DNA from 2 places in the Paenibacillus antri genome. Region 1 is predicted to be linked to the other one. Evidence: predicted binding sites of a transcription regulator. Region 1 holds the regulator's gene; the other holds the start of a gene.
What was found. The regulator NrdR, encoded in region 1, represses ribonucleotide reductase genes. The targets are predictions, from matches to a motif close to AACACNATATATNGTGTT.
Positions count from the first base shown of each region.

Region 2: FE782_RS00880 (adenosylcobalamin-dependent ribonucleoside-diphosphate reductase) is a predicted target of NrdR. The motif match lies at 3,227-3,244, and genes of this name have one in related genera.

Region 1 covers NZ_VCIW01000036.1:278-10,598, reverse strand. The annotation lists gene FE782_RS30640 (GGDEF domain-containing protein) at 1-1,030, shown strand, start outside; gene FE782_RS30635 (HAD family hydrolase) at 963-1,727, opposite strand; gene polA (DNA polymerase I) at 1,821-4,469, shown strand; gene mutM (DNA-formamidopyrimidine glycosylase) at 4,520-5,392, shown strand; gene FE782_RS30620 (MntP/YtaF family protein) at 5,455-6,168, shown strand; gene coaE (dephospho-CoA kinase) at 6,182-6,787, shown strand; gene FE782_RS30610 (lytic transglycosylase domain-containing protein) at 6,787-7,401, shown strand; gene FE782_RS30605 (alpha/beta-type small acid-soluble spore protein) at 7,466-7,687, opposite strand; gene nrdR (transcriptional regulator NrdR) at 7,809-8,264, shown strand; tRNA gene FE782_RS30595 (tRNA-Ala) at 8,316-8,391, shown strand; gene FE782_RS30590 (VOC family protein) at 8,462-8,911, opposite strand; gene FE782_RS30585 (helix-turn-helix transcriptional regulator) at 9,022-9,969, shown strand.
Region 2 covers NZ_VCIW01000001.1:235,565-245,885, reverse strand. The annotation lists gene FE782_RS32165 (UCP032817 domain-containing protein) at 91-849, shown strand; gene FE782_RS00895 (DUF4362 domain-containing protein) at 939-1,364, shown strand; gene dat (D-amino-acid transaminase) at 1,361-2,194, opposite strand; gene FE782_RS00885 (hypothetical protein) at 2,215-2,931, opposite strand; gene FE782_RS00880 (adenosylcobalamin-dependent ribonucleoside-diphosphate reductase) at 3,352-5,943, shown strand; gene FE782_RS00875 (TniQ family protein) at 6,251-7,786, shown strand; gene FE782_RS00870 (HNH endonuclease) at 7,996-8,760, opposite strand; gene FE782_RS00865 (uracil phosphoribosyltransferase) at 8,846-9,487, opposite strand; gene FE782_RS00860 (DUF4062 domain-containing protein) at 9,509-10,198, opposite strand.

The DNA.
Region 1 (10,321 bases):
CGCGGGAACCGCGGGGCTGCGTACCGTGGGAGACGTCGCGGCGACGGCGAAGACGTTCCAGGCGGACGATCCGGTGTCCTTCGCGGCGACGTACTTCCGCGATCATCCGGATCAGTTCGGGGCGGTCGTCGTGGAGGGCTCGCGCCCCGTCGGTCTGCTGATGCGGGACGAGCTGTTCCGCAAGCTGTCCGTCCAATACGGCATCTCCTTGTTCTGGTCGAAGCCCGTGAAGGTGGTCGCCGACTTGAGCCCGTTGACGGTCGACGCCGACACGCCGCTCGAGACGGTGTCCTCGCTCGCGACGATGCGGGAGTCGGGCAAGCTGTACGACCTCGTCGTCGTGACGGAGCGCGGCGAGCTTGCGGGCGTCGTGACGGTGCGGGACATCCTCGAGCACATGACGAGCATCCGCATGGAGCACGCGAGGGTGGCGAATCCGCTCACCGGGCTGCCCGGCAACGTGCAAATTCAGCGCGAGCTGCAGCGCCGGGTGCTGGATGGGGAGCCCTTCTCCGTTCTATACGTCGATATCGACTTCTTTAAATGGTTCAACGATCTGTACGGCTTTCAACGAGGGGACGAAGCGATCCAGCTGACGGCGGACGTCATTCGCCGCTCGGTCGCCGTCTGCGGCCGCCCGCGCGACTTCGTCGGCCATATCGGCGGCGACGACTTCATCGTCATCACCGGCGCCGACGCGCCGGAGACGGTCGCGGAGGAAATCATCCGGCGGTTTCGGCTGGGCATCGACGCGTTCTACGACGGCCAGCCGCAAGGGACGACGGTCCAGGACCGGTACGGCCGTACGCGCGACGTCGAGGCCTTAAGCGTCTCGATCGCCCTCGTTCGCGTGGAGGATCCGTCGCGCGCGTCGGCGGACGCGATATCGCGGACGGCCGCGGACTGCAAGCGGCAGGCGAAGGCGAAGGACGGCAGCGCCGTCGCTTCCGCCGCGATCGCCGCTATGCATCCTTTGGGTCTGACGGAGCCGTCCGCCCCGCAGGGCGGATCAGCCGCGGCAGCGCCGTAATCGACGTCGCGATGCGAAGCTGCCGGCCGAGCGCCGACCGCGGCGACGCCGGACTCGCGTTCGACGAACGGATCCACACCGCCTGCCAGCCGGACCGCACCGCGCCGACGACGTCGCGGCGGTACGAATCGCCGACCATGACGCAGTGCCGGGGCGGCGTCCCGAGCGACGCGGCGACGGCGCGAAACAGGCGCTGCTCCGGCTTCTTCATGCCGGCGGGCGCGGCGAAGACGTCGGTCTCCAACACGAACCGGTGCAGCTTCAGCCGGAGCCACAGCTCCTTGGCGGTCGCCGCGTCCAGGTTCGTGAGGATGGCCAGCCGATAGCGCCCGGAGAGCTGCCGCAGCGTCTCCTCGGCGCCCGGGACGAACGCCGCCTTCCGCGGCTGCAGCCGCCGCGCTTCCTTCGCGATATGCCGCGCCGTCCGCTCGCTGGATTCGGTCTGCAGCACGGCGACCGCGTCGCGAATGCCGGCGCTTTTGCTTTTCCCCCGGCTTCTGGACTTCTTATAATGTAGCAACGCCTCTTCGATCAACGCTTTGGCCGCGCCTTCGTCGCCCCATCGTCCGACCCACTCTCCCATCGCCTCGCGCAGCGCGGCCTCGTACGCCGCGTTCCAAGCCACCAGCGTTCCGCTCAAGTCGAAGCATACGACGGCGGCCGCGCGCCGCGCGCCTTCCTTGCGCACCGGCACCATTCGATCCCCTCCTTCGTCTTGTTCTAAAATTATGCATCCGATTTCGCGCTATGCTATGATGAAGCTAGTTTCGAACACATTGAGGTGTTTACCGTGGCCAAGTGTTTATTGATCGACGGCAACAGCATTATTAACCGCGCGTTCTACGCGCTGCCGCCGCTGACGAACGGAGCCGGTCTCCATACGAACGCGGTGTACGGCTTCACCACGATGCTGCTGCGCATCATCGAAGAGGAGAAGCCGACTCATCTGCTCGTCGCGTTCGACGCGGGCAAGCGCACGTTCCGACACGAGGAGTACGGCGATTACAAGGGCGGACGTTCGAAGACGCCGTCGGAGCTGTCCGAGCAGTTCCCGCTGCTCAAGGAACTGTTGCAGGCGATGAACGTGAAGCAATTCGAGATCGAGGGCTACGAAGCGGACGACATCATCGGGACGCTCACGAAGCGCGCGGACGAGGAAGGCATCGAGACGATCGTCGTGTCCGGCGACAAGGACATGCTGCAGCTCGCTTCCGATCGCGTGCGCATCGCGCTGACCCGCAAGGGCATCAGCGAGACGGAGATGTACGACCCGGCTTACATCCAAGAAAAATATCAACTGACGCCGCGTCAAATCATCGACCTGAAAGGGCTCATGGGCGACGCGAGCGATAACATTCCCGGCGTCCCCGGCGTCGGCGAGAAGACGGCGCTGAAGCTGCTTCATCAATTCGGCTCGGTCGAAGGCGTGCTGGAGCACGTCGAAGAGATCAAAGGCAAGATGAAGGAGACGATCAAGGAGCATGCGGACAGCGCCCGCATGAGCAAGGAAATCGCGACGATCTTCCGCGAGGTGCCGTACGACGCCGGCTGGGACGAGCTGGCGTTCGAGGGCTTCGATACGAACGGCATGCGGACGATGTTCCAGAAGCTCGAGTTCAAATCGCTGCTGGAACGTCTCGCGATCGGCGGAAGCGACGCCGCTTCGGGCGGCTCCGAGGCGGCCGCCATTCAGGTGACGACGGTCGACGCTTCGACCGTCGCTTCCCTCGTCGCGGCGCTTCCGGACGTTCGGGGCGCGCACGTCGAATCGATCGGCGAAAATCCGCACGGCGCGGAAGTGCTCGGTCTCGCCCTCTACGCGGACGAAGAGCGGACGTATTTCGCGCCGATGCCGTTCCTCGCCTCGAGCGAGGCGGCGCCGCTCCGGTCCTGGCTCGCGGACGCGAACGCGCGCAAGACGATTCACGACGCGCATAAGGCGGAGCTCGCGCTCGCCTGGCAAGGCGTCGAGCTGCGCGGCGTCGCGTTCGATACGATTCTCGCCGCGTATTTGCTCGATCCGACGGAATCGAGCCACGCCCTCAGCGACATCGCGGGGAAGGACGGCATCGCGGTTCCTTCCGACGACGACGTGTTCGGCAAGGGCGCGAAGTTTAAGCTGCCCGAGCCGGAGAAAATCGCGGAGCATCTGGGCCGCAAGGCGCGGGCGGTGGCGGAGCTCGCCGAGCGGCAGCGGAAGAAGCTGGCCGAACACGAGATGGAGCCGCTTATGTACGAGTTGGAGCTGCCGCTGTCGTTCGTGCTCGCGCGCATGGAGCTGCAAGGGGTCAAGGTCGACGTCGACGAGCTGAAGCGCTACGGCGTCGAATTGACCGAAGCGCTCGACAAGCTGGTCGCGACGATCTACGAGCAGGCCGGAACGGAGTTCAACTTGAACTCTACGAAGCAGCTTGGGGAAATCCTTTTCGAAAAGTTGGGTTTGCCGCCGGTGAAGAAGACGAAGACGGGCTACTCGACGGACGCGGAGGTGCTGGAGAAGCTGGCGCCGTACCACGAGATCGTCAGCAATCTGCTTCACTATCGCACGCTCTCGAAGCTGCAATCGACGTACGTGGAAGGGCTGCAGAAGGAAGTGCGCGCGACCGGGAAAATTCATACGTACTACCGTCAGACGATCGCGGCGACGGGGCGGCTCAGCAGCCAGTTCCCGAACCTGCAAAACATCCCGATCCGCACCGAGGAAGGCCGCAAGCTGCGGAAGATGTTCGTGCCGTCCGAGCCGGGCTGGCGCATTCTCGCGGCCGACTATTCGCAGATCGAGCTGCGCGTCCTCGCGCACATCTCGGGCGACGAGCGGATGAAGGAAGCGTTTCAGAACGACATGGACATCCATACGAAGACGGCGATGGACGTGTTCGGCGTGAGCGCGGACGCGGTCGACGCGAACATGCGCCGGCAGGCGAAAGCCGTCAACTTCGGCATCGTCTACGGCATCAGCGACTTCGGCTTGTCGAACAACCTCGGCATCAACCGCAAGGACGCGGCGCAGTTCATCGAGCAATACTTGGACGTGTTCAGCGGCGTAAGGCGGTTCATGGACGACATCAAGAAGCAGGCGCGCAAAGACGGATACGTCACGACGCTGCTCAATCGCCGCCGGTATTTGCCGGAAATTCACGCTTCGAACTTCAATATCCGCTCGTTCGCCGAGCGGACGGCGATGAATACGCCGATCCAAGGCACGGCCGCGGACATCATCAAGCTGGCGATGGTGCGGCTCGACGATCGGATGCGCGAAGCGGGCGTGAAGAGCCGCATGCTGCTGCAGGTGCACGACGAATTGGTGTTCGAGGTGCCGCCGGAGGAGCTCGAGACGATGCGCGCCATGGTGCGCGAGACGATGGAGAGCGCGCTCGCGCTCGACGTGCCGCTCAAGGTCGAGGTCAGCGAAGGCAGCAATTGGTACGAAGCGAAATAGAGGATACGGCCCTCTCATGCGGTATAATCGGGAGTTGAGGTGATAGAGCGATGCCTGAATTACCCGAGGTGGAAACCGTCCGAAGAACGCTGCAGCGTCTCGTGGCGGGCAAGACGATCCGGTCGGTCGACGTCCGGCTGCCGCGCATTATCCGCCGTCCGGCGGAGCCCGAGGCGTTCGCGAGAGCGCTCGAAGGGTTGACGATCCGCGGCGTCGAACGGCGAGGCAAATTTCTGAAATTCGATCTAGGCGAATTATTGCTCCTGTCCCACCTGCGTATGGAAGGCCGCTACGGCTTATATGACGCGGAGGACGAGACGGAGCTTCATACGCACGTTATTTTCCGGTTTACCGACGGCACGGAGCTGCGATACCGCGACGTACGGCAGTTCGGCACGATGGACTTGTACAAGCCGGGCGAGGAGACGCGGGAAGGGCCGTTGTCGAAGCTCGGGCTCGAACCGCTCGACGAGGCGTTCACGCTGTCCGCGTTCCGCGAAGCTCTCGGCGCGAAGAAGACGAAAATCAAGCCGCTGCTGCTGAACCAAGAAGTCGTCGTCGGCATCGGCAACATCTACGTCGACGAAGCGCTGCACGCCGCCGGCATTCATCCCGAGCGGCCGGCCGACGAGCTCTCCCGCGCCGAGCTCGCACGGCTGCATGGGGCGATCGTGGCGACGTTATCCGCGTCGGTCGAAGCGGGCGGCTCGTCCGTAAAGTCGTACGTGAACGGCCAGGGCGAGCAAGGCGCTTATCAATTCAGCCTGCGCGCCTACGGGCGGGAAGGCGAACCGTGTCCGGCCGGCTGCGGCGGCGTCATCGAGAAGTTCGTCGTCGGCGGCCGCGGCACGCATATTTGTCCGCGGTGCCAGCCGAAGAAGAGAAGCCGCGCGAAGCGGGACCAGGGGCAGAAGCACACCTGACGGCGTCCCTCCATATAGTGAAGGTATCCAATATAGGCGGATGCCTTCGGGAGGGATCGAACGTGGTGGCCTTTGGGTCGATGCTTGCGCTGGCGCTGGCCGTCAGCTTGGACGGCTTGAGCGCCGGCATGATGTACGGAATTCGGAAGATCCGCATTCCGGCGTATTCCATCGGAATCGTATCGTTATTATCAGCGTTCGTCCTGTTCGGGTCGATGGCCGTCGGCGGCTTGTTCGTGGAGTGGCTGCCCGAACGGGCGGCGCGTTGGACGGGGGCGGCCATCTTGATCGCGATCGGCGCATGGGCGATCGTGCAGATGCTGTTGACGTCGCGCCGGGAATCGGCGGCAGGCGACGACCCGTCGAAGCCGTCGGGGGCCGATGCGAGCGCGCCGGCCGAAGCGACGCCGGCCGAGGCGTCGGCCGCAGCCGAAAAGACGGTGCTGCAATGGGAGATCCGTCAATTCGGGCTTATTATCCGGATTTGGCGCACGCCGTCGATGGCGGACATGGACCGTTCGGGCGTGATCACCGCTTCGGAAGCGGTGCTGCTCGGCATCGCGCTGTCGCTCGACAGCCTCGGCGCGGGCGTGGGCGCGGCCTTGATCGGGTTTCCGCCGGTGGCGACCTCGCTGATGATCGGCGCGGCGTGCGGCGCGTGCATCGCGATCGGCGTCAAGCTGGGCTTTCTGCTCTCCGGCTGGCGATGGATCGGCAAGCTGACGCTGCTGCCGGGCTGCATCTTGATCGTAATGGGATTCATGAAATTAATGTAGAGGGGAAATTCGGTTGAACGTCGGACTTACAGGCGGCATCGCCTGCGGCAAATCGACGGTATCCCGGATGCTGGAAGCGCGCGGCGCGAAAATCGTGGACGCGGACCGGATCGCTCGCGACGTCGTGCTCCCCGGGCGTCCGGCGCTTCTCGACATTCGCGAGACGTTCGGCGAAGACGTGATCGCGCCGGACGGAACGCTGGATCGCAAGCGCCTCGGCTCGATCGTGTTCGGCGACGAGTCGGCGCGGCGGAAGCTCGAAGCGATCACCCATCCGCGCATTCGCGAGGAAATGGCCAGACAGATGTCGGAATGGAACGAGAAAGAGCCCGAGCGGCTCGTCGTCGCCGACATTCCGTTGTTGTACGAGTCCGGGTTGGACAAGCTCTACGCGTTCGAAGACGTGCTCGTCGTGTACGTGCCGCGCGAAGTGCAGCTCGAGCGCCTCATGGCGCGGGACGGGATGTCCCGCGAGGACGCGGAACGACGCATCGACGCTCAGATGCCGATCGAAGAGAAGCGGAAGCGAGCCGACGTCGTTATCGACAACAGCGGCTCGCTCGCCGAGACGGAGCGGCAAGTCGAAGCGTACGTCGCCGGGAAGACGGGTTCGACGTAATGGTCGGAACGAGCGAACGGGCGTGGTACCGCAGGAAGAGGTTATACGCGGTTTTATTGCTATTGGTTCTGCTGGTGTTATACTTCGATCGGGCGCTGCTCGGGAAGTGGATGTATCCGCTTCAATACGAAGCGCTGATCGTGGAGCAATCGCAAGCGTACGACGTGGATCCGTACTTGATCGCCTCGATCATCCGCGTGGAGAGCAACTTCCGCCCGACGAAGACGTCCCCCAAGGGCGCGATCGGACTCATGCAGCTGATGCCGCCGACGGCCGAATGGATCGCGAAGCAGGAAGGGGACGAGCCCGCGGGACCGGAACGGCTGCAGGAGGCGGATCGGAATATCCGGTACGGGACATGGTACGTGCGGTCGCTCCAGCAGCAGTTCGCGTCAGACGGCGAAGCGAAGCGCGACGCGATCGCGCGCGTCGCGGCGGCGTACAACGCCGGTCCGGGCAACGTCGAACGGTGGCTGTCCGAAGGACGATGGGACGGCACGTTGGATCGCGCCGACGACATACCGTTCGGCGAGACGAGACACTACGTCCATCGGGTGTATTATTATTATGTAAAGTACGAGCAGACGTATCCGGAACTGGCGCCGAATCCATAATAAAAACATCGGAAAGGCTGCGCGGTATCCCGCGCAACCTCCCGATGTTCCATGAAGCGGAAGATTACTTGAATTGGCCGGCGAGTTGCTGCTCGGCGATTTGCACCAGGCGGCGAGTGATGTGACCACCGATCGCGCCCGTGTCGCGAGTAGCCATGTGACCGTAGTAGCCGTCATTCGGGATTTGAATGCCCAGCTCCTGAGCTACTTCATACTTCAGTTGGTCCAACGCTTGGTTCGCTTGAGGTACGACCAAGGTGTTGGAGCTTTGAGAACCTGTACCCATGTGTTTCACCTCCTCGTCGTTGGTGATAGTATTATGTGCGCTTCTCTAAGGTTCAAAACAGGGATTGTATGGTAATATCGATTCATAGTTTGAAGTTCGAAGCGGAAGGAGCGACTTGGTTGTGAGATGTCCATACTGCGATCATGACGGAACGAAGGTGCTCGATTCTCGTCCCGTGAACGATAACAAATCGATCCGCCGGCGCAGGGAATGCGAGCGATGCGCGCGCCGCTTCACTACGTTCGAAACGGTGGAGGAAGCGCCGCTGATGATCGTCAAGAAGGACGGCAGCCGGGAGGAGTTCAGCCGCGAGAAGCTGCTTCGCGGCCTCGTCCGGGCGTGCGAGAAGCGCCCCGTATCGGTCGAGCGGCTGGAGCAGATCGTCGACGAGGTGGAGCGCGAGCTTCGCCAGACGGCCAGCACGGAGATCGAGAGTCGCGACATCGGGGAGCTGATGATGGGGCAGCTGTACAAGGTCGACGAGGTCGCTTACGTCCGCTTCGCTTCCGTGTACCGCCAGTTCAAGGACATCGACATGTTTATGAAGGAGCTATCGACGCTGCTGAATAAGACGTGATCCCGCATTGACAGAGCCCGCCGAGCGTGATAATATTGATTTTGTCGTTTCGGGCTCTTAGCTCAGCTGGGAGAGCGCGTCGCTGGCAGCGACGAGGTCAGGGGTTCGATCCCCCTAGAGTCCACCAATCACAAATGTTAAACACGCCAAGTAAAGGCGTGTTTTTTTTGTGTTCGGTCCCGGCGCTAGGAACCACTTTATTGCAATCGATGGTCATACATCAGTTGAATTTGAATACCGAAAGGGTCTTCAATGATCCCATACGCTTTGCTAAACGCATTGCTGGATAAAGGAACAATGATCCTAACGCGGTCATCCGTGGTCAAACTTTTGTAAAAATTCTCGATTTCATTCAAGTCAGCGCTTTGAATACAAATAGAGGTATTATTCCCGATCGTATACTTTACGTTGATATCCATTGGATCTTCGGCGATCATCATCTTTGTTTTACCGATGGCTAAAACAGAGTGAGTAATCCAATGCTTATTTTCATCAGTAAGTTGCAATGAATTGTCGCGTTTTGCCATGTCTTCGTAGGTGACGAGTAACAATTGTTTTGCATGAAAATGGAGCTTATAAAATTCGATGGCTTCTTTCGCTCTTCCGTTCATGGATAAAAATATTGCTGCTTCCAGTGTTGTACTCATGGTTTGGTCTCCTTTTCGCGAATTTGTAGGAACTGCTTGATATCCAACGAAGTTGATTGTACTCTTTTAAGGTATCAAAGGATGACACCTTAAATGAGGTTTTCAGATATATGAATAAATCAGAACGATTAAATGACATGATCCGATACCTGAACGGTAAAGAGTTCTTTAATTTACATGATCTTATGGAGAAATATCAGATTTCAAAAAGTACGGCGCTGCGGGATGTTGAATCTTTAGAGCAATTGGGAATGCCGATTTTTGTGGAACATGGCAGATATGGACGTTACGGGATCCTAAAGAATCGCCTGCTATCCCCAATTATGTTTACGATGGATGAAGTGTATGCGCTATACTTTGCCATGTTGACTTTGAAATCTTATGAATCTACACCATTTCATTTAAGCGTCAATCAACTCAATGAAAAGTTTGAAAGTTGTCTTTCTCAAAAGCAAATCGAGCAAATTACCGTCATGAAAAAGGTACTGCAGTTTGAAATGAACCCGCATCATCATGAAAGCCGATTTTTAGAAAAAATCTTACAAAGCATTTTAAACGAGAGCAACTGCACGATTCGATATTCCAGAAACAATGAGGAAAAATGCTATCATGTTCAATTTTTTAAAATTTCTGCTAAGTTTGGTCAATGGTATGCGGCAGGTATTGATCTTAAAACGAATCGATACAGGGTCTTCCGATGTGATCGAGTTACTGCCATAGTGGAAGAAGATATGAAATCTCCTTTTTCCATTGAGGAGTTAATGAATCGTTCGTTAGAACTTTATCGTTCAAAGTTCAGTATTGACTTTGAGGTAGAAATTGAAGAAAAAGCAAAAGATATTTTTTTTAAAGAACATTACCCTTCGATGAAAATTGACATTGGGAATAGAACCGTTATTAGGGGTTATTATAATCCAGGAGAAGAAGCGTTCATAGCTGATTTTTTTATGAAATTTGGTAATCAAGTTATATCGGTGAAACCCGAATGTTTATGTGAACTGATCAAGGATCGAATAGAAAAATTATTAAATCATTACAAATCAGTTTCGGGGCAGTGAAACCGACAATCGTGGGGGAGCGCGTCGCTGGCAGTACGAGGTCAGGGGTTCCATCCCCTAGAGAAAATAAAGCGAAACCTCTTGTCCTTCAAGAGGCTTCGCTTTATTTGTGGTTTGAACAGGATCCTGTTTGGTTCTTCAAGCCTCTCGGACGGCCCTAAAGCCGAAGACAGCATAAGGAAGAGAATTCCACTTGATTATGTTATTAATTTCGGGTAGATTAGTCATCCGACCGTTTTAATTCATAAGAAATTGGCGGTTGGAATAAATTAGAGGTTGATTTGAAACACAGTTTTATGTTAAATTGTTTTTCCGGCCGCTTGAGCGAGTCGGACAAGCAACACCGAGTAAG
Region 2 (10,321 bases), on a different contig from region 1:
CGGATCGGGAAGACGCTCGGCTTCGGCGCGGGCTCGAAGGCGCTGGAGCCGTATCCGCGGAGCGAGCTGGTCGGCGGGTGCGGGCTGCGATTGACGACGGAGGCGCTGTCGGCGTTGGAGCGCCGCGTCGCGGGCGCGTTCGGGGCGACGTTCCTCGAGCATGTGCGCGGACGCGTCATGGCGGCGCATCCGGCTTGGACGGACGACGCGTACGAGTGGGCGCTGCTAGAGCTTCGGCGCTTCTTCTTCATGTCCGCCCTCCGCAAGGGCGAGACGCCGATGTACAGCCCGGACGCGGACGCGATCTGGCACGAGATGCTGTTGTTCACGCGGGAGTATGAGGCGCTGTGCGCGGGCATTGCGGACCGGACGATCGCGCATGTGCCGCACGTAGCGCCGCCGTCCCGCGCCGAAGCGCAGCGCGCCCGCGTCGAGTTCGAGCTGCTGTACGGCACGCTGTTCCGGCTGTATCCGGCGAACGAGCGGTTGCTCGGGGCGTTCGGGCGGCTTCGGTTCGGCGGGGCGGAGGTGGAGGCGCTTGGACGGATGAACGCCGAGGATATCGCCGCGCGCTGGTTCGCGGACGGCTCGGCGGCCGGACTCGATGCGGCGCGGGCGCTCGAGCGGTCGGTGCAAGCCGGCCTCGAGGAGGCTCGCCGCCACGGATCTTCGACGAACGATCCGCGCCTCGCCAGCGACTACGCGGCGGGCCTCATCGTCGTCAGCGTCTTAAGCTCGTCGGCGTCCGGCGAGGACGACGCCGGCGGCGTTGGCGATGGCGGCGACGGGGGCGGAGGCGGCGACGGCGGGGGCGCCTCGTGCGGCGGAGGCGGCTGCGGAAGCGGGTAGGCCGCTGAGGGGGCGAATTCCGAACGATTTCCGGAATGGATGAAACCTTTTCCAGATCCTGTGCGTTTAATGCTTCTAGAGGTGACGAGATGAGAAAGCTATTGGGGAGTCTGGTCGCGGCGGTCGTCGCCATGACGGCTGCGGGCTGCTCGACGTCCGAACCGGCCGTGGCGCCGCTCGACGAAGGGGACATCGTTCATTCCGGCATCGGGCCGGAGGAAGCGAGCAATCTGGAACGGTTCGACGCGTTCCTCGCGGTGACGGCGAGCGGAGGGAACGACGCGGTGCGGATCGTCGACACGACGATCGAAGGGGATCCGATTTATACCGATATTTCGTATGCGGAAGGCAAGTACGTCGTCGTGGTCGACAACTCCGAGGACGCTTTCGCCTCCGAATCGGCGCGCAAACGCGAAAAGACGGCCGAGTGCACCGAATTGGTGCAAACCGACCGCCCCGACGAATTTCACGAGTACGCTTGCGGAACTTACAAATTCATGGTGAAGGATTTCTAAATCCGCTTCGCGAACGCGGCTTGCAGCTTGCGCGCGATCGGACCCGGGACGCCGTTCGCTACCGTGCGACCGTCGACGCGAACGATCGGCATCACTTCGACCGTCGTGCCGAGCAGGAACGCTTCGTCCGCGGCGTAGAGCTCGTCGAGCGTGAACGGTTCTTCGTTTACGCGGATGTCGAGCTCGGCGGCGAGGCGCAGCGCGACCGCGCGGGTGACGCCGTGCAGGATCAGGTTGTTCGCGGGATGCGTCCGAACGACGCCGTCCTTCGCGATCGCGATATTGGAAGAGCTGCCTTCCGTGACGACGCCGTCGCGATGCAGCACCGCCTCCGAGGCTCCGGCTTCGGAGGCTTCTTGTTTCGCGAGCACGTTCGGCAGCAGGTTCAAGCTCTTTATGTCGCAGCGGAGCCATCGGATGTCGGGCCGCGTAATGACGGACGTGCCGGATTCGAGCGCCGAGAGCGGCCGCTCAAGCGGCTTCGCGAACGCCGTCAGCGCCGGACGCGCCTCCGCCGGGAACGGATGCGCCCGCGGCGCCGCACCCCGCGTCAGCTGCAGGTAGACGATGCCCTCCGCGAGACCGTCCGCTTCGATCAGCTCCTCGACGCCCCGCTCAAGCTCGGCGATCGGAAGGGGCAGCTCGATGCGGAGCTCTCTCGCGCTCCGCTCGAACCGCGCCCAATGCAGCTCCGGTTCGAACGTCTTCCCTCCGTAAACCCGAAACACTTCATATATCCCGTCTCCGAACGTATGTCCCCGATCTTCGACGTCCACCGACGCCTCCGCTCGATTCAACAGCCGTTCTCCGTTCCATACATACTTCCCCATGGTGCCGATTCCCCTTCGCATTAGGTTTTGCCGCCGCCGCCCTTGCCCTTGCCGCCGGCGCTTCGAGCCGCCGCCGCCGCGATCGCCGCGCCGAGGCCGCTTCCTCCGCCTTCGTCGCCGCCGTCGTCCGCGAGCAGGCCGCCGAGGAAGTCCTCCTCTTCATCATCGGGAGGAGCGGCGCCCGCGGCTGCCGGCTGCGCGAGCGCCGGCTTCGCGCCGGACAGCTGCTCGAGGAGCAGCTGCGCCGCCCAATCGGCGAGCAGCTGCCGATCCCGCTCGTCCAGATCGCCGCCGGTCACCTCGAGCGGCTCGTTCGTCGCCGCGTCGATCAAAATATGGCGCTGCCGATGTTTATATTGCCCGAGCGTGATCCAGTACATCGCCATGCCGCCGTCGTCCCCGGCGACGAACTGAAACCGCCAGTCTCCGAAGCGGGGGTCCTGCGCCTCCATGAGCGCTTCCCCCTCGGCGCCCGGCACCGGCACGACTCCGTCCCGCCTCGCGGCATGGTATGTCTTCAAGGTTTCAAGGCTGCCCGTCTCGGGGTCCGCGAACCGCTTCAACAGCCGGGCGACGGCTTGATTGCCGGCGGATCGCTGCAGCTGCAGCAGGTTGGCGGGCGAGAGCGCCGCCGTCGGGATCCAGCGCATGCCGGGCAGCGCCATCGGATGCTTCGCGATCGCCTCCGGCTTCGGCTTTAGCTTCGTCGGCTTCTTCGGCTTCGGAATCCGCGTCACAGGGCCCCTCCTCTCCGGACATCGCATTAGTAAGAACTATTTCGTTGCGGGTTCCTCAATTCCTTTTTTGCCCGAATGCGAATATTTGTTCTCATTTGGGTCATAATGTGTTACAATCTAGTGACCGGGGAAACGATCGATTCGGTCGAATCGAACGGTGTCGAAATCGGCGGGATTTTGTAAACCGGATGAAAGCGATTGTATTAAGGGTTTGTAAGCACTTCTGAAATTCCTGCCAAAATCAAAAAATATTTTGCTAGAAACTACAACATCTAGTGACGTATAATGAACTCCGGACACAATATATAGTGATGATTTCTACATACATGGATTTATACATCATGTTCTCGTCCCGGCGGCGGTGTCGAAGGCTGACGGTGCATATATTGTGTTTTTATCAATGTTGGGAGGGTGCGGCTTTTGAAGACGAAGCAGAAGACGAAACTGGAAGGCCTCAGCGAGAAGATTTTTTTGGATCGATACGCTCGGAAGGATGCCGATTATAACAATACGAAGGTCGGGGACATCGTTCTCGCCTTAACGAAAGACGACCCGAAATTCCCGGCGAAGGAAGTCGGGGAAGTCATCGCCAGGAACGGAAATAAGGTCACGGTCAAGACGCGCTCCGGCGATACGGTAGAGACGTCGGTCGAGAAGATCACGCTCACGGTCGAGAAGACGCCTGAAGAGATGTGGGATCGTCTCGCGGCGGCCATGGCTTCCGTGGAAGCGCCCGAGAAGCAGAAGCAGTGGACCGAGAACTTCAGATATATTTTGGACGATTGGAAGCTGGTCCCGGGCGGACGCATCGCGGCGGGCGCCGGCGCGAGCGACGAGCTGACGCTGTTCAACTGCTACGTCATCCCGTCGCCGCACGACAGCCGCGGCGGCATCATGACGACGCTGAGCGAGATGACCGAGATCATGTCCCGCGGCGGCGGGGTCGGCATCAACCTCTCCTCGCTTCGTCCGCGCCGCTCGATCGTAGCGGGCGTGAACGGCTCCTCCAGCGGGGCGGTATCGTGGGGCGGCTTGTTCAGCTACACGACGGGGCTTATCGAGCAAGGCGGGTCGCGCCGCGGCGCACTTATGCTCATGATCAACGACTGGCACCCGGACGTGCTCGACTTCATCACCGTCAAGCAGACGATGGGCCAAGTGACGAACGCGAACCTGTCGGTTTGCGTCAGCAACGCCTTCATGAAAGCCGTTAAGGAAGACCTCGACTGGGAGCTTGTCTTCCCGGATACGAAAGATCCGGAGTACGACGCGCTGTGGGACGGCGATCTGGAGAAGTGGAAGGCTGCAGGCAAAGCCGTGAAGCCGTATCGCACCGTCAAGGCGCGCGACGTCTGGCACACGATCATCGAATCCGCATGGAAATCCGCGGAGCCGGGCGTCGTGTTCATGGAGTACTACAACCAGATGTCGAACTCGTGGTACTTCAACCCGATCATTTGCACGAATCCGTGCGGCGAACAAGGATTGCCTGCCTGGGGCGTGTGCAATTTGTCGGCCGTCAACCTGTCGAAGTTCTACGACGAGAAGAAGAAGGACGTCGCGTGGGATGAGCTCGGCAAGACGGTTCGCTACTCGGTACGCTTCCTCGACAACGTCATCGACAAGACGCCGTACCACTTCGAGGAAAACCAAAAGAACCAGCAGGGCGAGCGCCGCGTCGGCCTCGGCACGATGGGTCTCGCGGAATTGATGATCAAACTCGAAATTCGTTACGGCAGCCCGGAATCTCTTGTATTCCTCGATAAGCTGTACGGCTTCATGGCGAAGGAAGCGTATATCTCATCCTCAGAAATCGCCGGGGAGAAGGGTTCGTTCACGCACTTCGAGTACGAGAAGTTCATGCAGAGCGGGTTCATGAAGAACATCGTCTCCGAATATCCGGAGGTCGGCGCGGCGATCAAGAAGAACGGCATGCGGAACGTTACGGTCATCACCCAGGCGCCTACCGGCAGCACCGGCACAATGGTCGGCACGTCCACAGGCATCGAGCCTTACTTCGCGTTCGAGTACTACCGTCAAAGCCGTCTCGGCTTCGACAAGCAGCTCGTACCGATCGCGCAAGAGTGGAAGGACAAGAACCCGGGCCAAGAGCTCCCGGAATGGTTCGTCACTTCGATGGATCTGTCCGCGAAGGATCACATCCGCGTGCAAGCGGCGATCCAGCGTTGGGTCGACAGCTCGATCTCCAAGACAGCCAACTGCCCGTCCGACTTTACGGTCGAAGAGACGAAAGAGCTGTATGAACTCGCATTCGATCTCGGCTGCAAAGGCGTGACGATCTACCGTGATGGCAGCCGCGACGTTCAAGTCCTCAGCACGAAGAAGGACGAGGACAAGAAGGAAGAAGCCGCAACGCCGGAAGCTTCGAAGGAAGAGCAAGCGATCGAAGCGATCGCATCGCTCCCGATCAAGGCGACGCCGGAGCAGCAGCAAGTATTCGACAAGCAATATCAACGCCGTCCGCAAGTACTGCGCGGCGCGACATATAAGTTCAATACGCCGTTCGGAATTGCCTATATCACGATCAACGATTCGAACGGTACGCCGAGCGAAGTGTTCCTGAACGTAGGCAAGGCCGGCTCCGACGTCTTCGCGATGTCCGAAGCGCTCGGCCGCGTCATCTCGCTGTTCCTCCGTTACGGGGATCACGGCAGCAAGACGGATCTTCTGATCAAGCACCTCAAGGGCATCGGCGGCTCCGGCGCCGTCGGCTTCGGTCCGAACCGCGTCGAATCGATCGCGGACGCCGTCGCGAAGGCGCTTGAGATTCATAAGGAAAATGCGGAAGCAAGCGCCGTCTATGAGGACAACGCGAACCACCTCGTGACCGCAACGCAGGAAATCGAAGCACCGGCACCGGCGGCACCGGTCATGAAGAAGCTTCACGTCGCTTCCTCGACCGACTTGTGCCCGGGTTGCGGCTCGGCTTCGCTCGTGAACAGCGAAGGCTGCAAGACGTGCACGAACTGCGGCTACAGCAAGTGCAGCTAATGGGATAGAAGCTTCCAGGTCAGGCGACAAAAAAATGTGAAATTCCATAAATGACTGGAATTGTTCCCTAATTACCTAGACGAATAATTCCATAAATCACTGGAATTGCATAAAAATACATCGTTATGAGTAGATATTAATTTTCCAACTGGTCAGGCAACGTTATTGTTGCTTGACCAGTTTTTTTATGGGTGGTGATTACAAATGGCAGAACATTTGCTTAATCGGCCAGAAATATTGCCAGATGAGTCTTTAGAAGGGATATCTCCAACGATTAGCACTAATTAATTACACGGAGTTCAGCGAGTTGGGTTTTGAGAAAATTAGATTTTTCAGAGCGGACGATATTACGGAGAGTATGAAGCAATTTATTAATCAGGCTGAGACTCTTAGTCAAGAGAAATTTCAAATCGAACAACTCATTTATTATTGGTACTCGAAAGGTTTTGTTTTACCTGGCTGGCGAACGCGTGGGCACTCAAGGTTTTGCCCATTTTGTCTAAGTGAAAATGCATACCATCGATTAATCTGGTGCATTTCGTACTTCACCTACTGCAAAAGACATTCTGCCTTGATGAAAGAAGAGTGTGCTTCATGTAATCGAAAAACAACATTATCGGGCGTTATCAACGACTGTTGTGAAAGTTGTGGAGCAACGTTATCTCTGTCTAATACAGAAATAATTGTTGGAGAGGAATTACCTTTCTCATTAGTTGAGCAATACACAGTTGGTAATTCTCCAATCCTACAAGAGTATCTAACAGCCCAAGATCAACTGCTATTAACTCAACGTGTGGCATTTTATCTTTGTACAAGAACGAAGGTCTTTTCATTAACACTAGATCATAAAGAAAGAAGACAACTCGTACAAAATGGATATGTTGGAAATGTACTCTTGCTAAAAGAAGTCTATACCAAATCCCAAGAGTTACTGCAACGATGGCCAATAAATCTTGTTCTTTTCTTAAAAGAGAATTATGAGGATTTTAACGAAAGCAGAGAGATTTTTAGAAATATTTCTACACTAGACAATAAGTCGATCAATAGGCTTATTGCAAAAACCATGCAACGTGAAGGTCAATTAGTGTCATATAGTAGTTTCTTAAAGGAACATATGATATTTGACAGTGAGTACATAAATGTAATTGACTTTGCTGAAAACAGAGGGATATGTATCGCGGTTGTTTCGATGATTGTAAGCCAGCATTCAATAGAAACTGAAATACATCCAAGGAATAAAAAAACAATCATACATGTAAATTGGTTGGATTTCATAAGCAAAAAAGCTAGTGATTATCAAGCTAGCCAAGTTATTATTTCGATTGGATCCGTTGCAATTTTATGGAGAAGAACCGAACAAGTGGCAAGAGGGTTATGTACATTTTTAAAGCTACAGTCAAAAATAATCTATTCTGAGCCTTGTTTCGATAAAGAAACAGTTATTCAATTAGGACATAAGACTGAAGAGTATATTACTTTGTGGGAGATTGCTCAGGATAACATTTGGAATCCCAGTACAATAAAGGAGTTCCTACGGCAAAATGGTGTATTAGTACTTCAGCAATTAGAAGACGGGCAAGATATTTACAATCGAAGTGCAGTTGGTGAAGCGCTTAAAGGTTTGAGCTGTGACATGGGTGATTATTATGATAGAACTGAGACAATAAACCGACTTGGAGTTAAATTATTTAATGTGGCATTCCTCACTACATATTATAGATTGGAAAAACCGTATTATTTAAAAAAGGAGGTAGAAGATGTTTTTTATCTTTATAAGGAGTTAAACAGTATACATGCGGTGGAAAAGTATCGCCATTCCTTGTCTTGGAAATCAAGGGGATAGAGCATTTGTTACAAGATTGTTCTGAACAGTACGGCAGCCATTCAACCAACGAACTTTACATACCTTAGACGGATTGTGATGAGTCTCTAATTAACGCAAAAAGCGATGGATCGGTGGCAATGGTCCATTTTGAAGCGGCGAGGCAGTTATTTGAGGAGCCTTCTCCTGAATTATTGCTTGGTAGTATAGTGAGAGCCTCGGTAATAAGTTTATATCGACGTCTTTTTTGAATTCCACTTTTGTGAGTCGATTATTCGTATTAGCTCCTCGACGGATAAGTAATGCAGTTTATAACGATGGATCATTCGGTGGCAATTTGAACATAGAACCGTTAAGTCTTTGCTTGGATCAATTGGTGTACTCTCCCGGTATTGGTGAAGTGGGACCACATGATGTACCTCTATATAACCAGCGCCATGCTTCCCATATTTCTCAAAAAAGTTGAAGCCACAAGCCTTGCATGTCATCCCATGCATCTCAATAGCTTTTTGGCGGTTCTTTGGATTCCGTTCGTACTGAACGACCTTTTTATACTTTGCTTCCCCCTCTTTAAGAAGTTCCTCAATATTTGGATTTGCAGGGGCGTTTCCGGTAATGGGTTTATCAGGTGTAGGTGAAACATTAGAATTCAAAAACACGGCCATCCCATTGTGGATGACGTCCCTGCAAACAAACAGAAATCTATTGCTAGGCGTGGTTACATATACTGGGATTCCGTAGCATCCTGAAAACAAATTAATATAATCGTTTGAGTGGCATCCTTCTGTATTGACTTTAAACAACCGAGCCATTTCATGGGGATTGAGTAATATACCGCTATTGGTTTGATACGCGAAATTGACGATCTTCCGAACCTTCTGGGGATATGACTCAAGCAGCTGCTCAGAAAAATCGTGGTCATTGATGAAGCGAATTACTTTTTCTTGGAGTTGCTCATTTGAACCGTATTTGTCTATCAAAACACTCCCGGCCATATGCTTCATTCTCCCCTAATCGTTCTGTTAGGACTGTGATTTCAGTCTATCACATCGTCCCCAAGGCTGAATGTGCACCTATTATTTAGGAAGATAAACGTTGGTCTAGGTTTCCAACTCCAGGCACCAACATTCCATCACTATTTAAATCATCTGGTTCCCCGATAATATATATTTCTGGTCTTGGGTAGATTTGATGGTTGACCTCTTCTAACCCTCGCTGGGAATAAAAAGTGGATACTAAGAATATTTTTTCAGGCCGATATAATTCAATTGCTTTTCTCGCTATTGAAACTGCTGTACAACCTGTTGCAAGTACAGATTTGGCAATAATAACGTTACTTACTACTTGTCCTACTGGTGGAGTAGGTAGAGAAGCGGCTTGTATTGGAAGATTTAATGCTTGTTCACCTCTAGCACCAGAGAAATCCATATAACCGCGTAAACACCCATCAAATACAGAGGCTATTCCAGCGGCAAAGTACTCATGATCATCACGGGTGCTTAATACTACAGTAGTTGCCAATCGACTTACTAAACCTTGATATGGTTGTTGCATAGGAGTTTGGACAATCTTAGCAGACGTATAATGATCACCGTAGATTCTTCTCCCTACAATTTGACCTAAAGTTTTAATTGCATCTCTTATCTCCTGTTTTTGAGTCGAATTATCTCTAATAATTGTTAAGAGCATATTTATATATGGATCAGTTTGTACTTTGTTCATACTCAGAATGCCCCCTTTAATTTAGCTAAGCCAAAGACCGAATTGATCTTCTAAATGATTTAAGCAACCCCAAAAATCATCATATATTTGCTTTTTACTGAAGTTTATATAATAAGTGTGAGAGAACATTTCAAATGACAGATCAACGTTATCTTTTTCTGTTTTATAGTACATTTGGGCTGATGGCTCAGGGATCCGCTGTTTTGCTAATCGAATAAAGTGGTCGACGAAATCTGCACTGGTTCCCAAATTAGCGCGATTTTTAAGCCATTGTTGGAATGAGTTTTGGATTAGTGCCATAAGTTGAGCGGTGTGTGAAAATGAAGTTCGCCAATAACCTGATGTGTAATTACTTACCCTGTTAATAAAATCTTGTTGTTTTAGTTCTGCAGGATCTGTAGTTTCCTTCTTAAAGATCAGAACCTTAGTTGGATCAGCTTTAATAGCGGCGTCGAATTCAATCTCTGTGGCTGACTTTCCATTTGAGAGTTCATGACCATACCTTGATCCAAGAATAAGGATGTAAAGATCACACTCTCTTGCCATACGCGTGGTTTCAAGTCGGGAGTTGCCAGCAACAGAAGCTGTATTGAAACGATCTGCTCCAATTAACTCAACAAAGGCGTTACTCGTAAATGCTAATTCAGCTGTCTCTCTCTCTGCTTTTAGGTCGTCGACGGTAGAACTAATCATAATTTTTATAGATTCCATTTCAAAACCCCTCTATATTTAAAAATCGTGCGCTAAATCAAAGTATAAAACATATTGAGAGTAATTGGAACAATATAACAGTGTATATCAGGTTGAGAGCACATCGATGGAACCGAACCATCG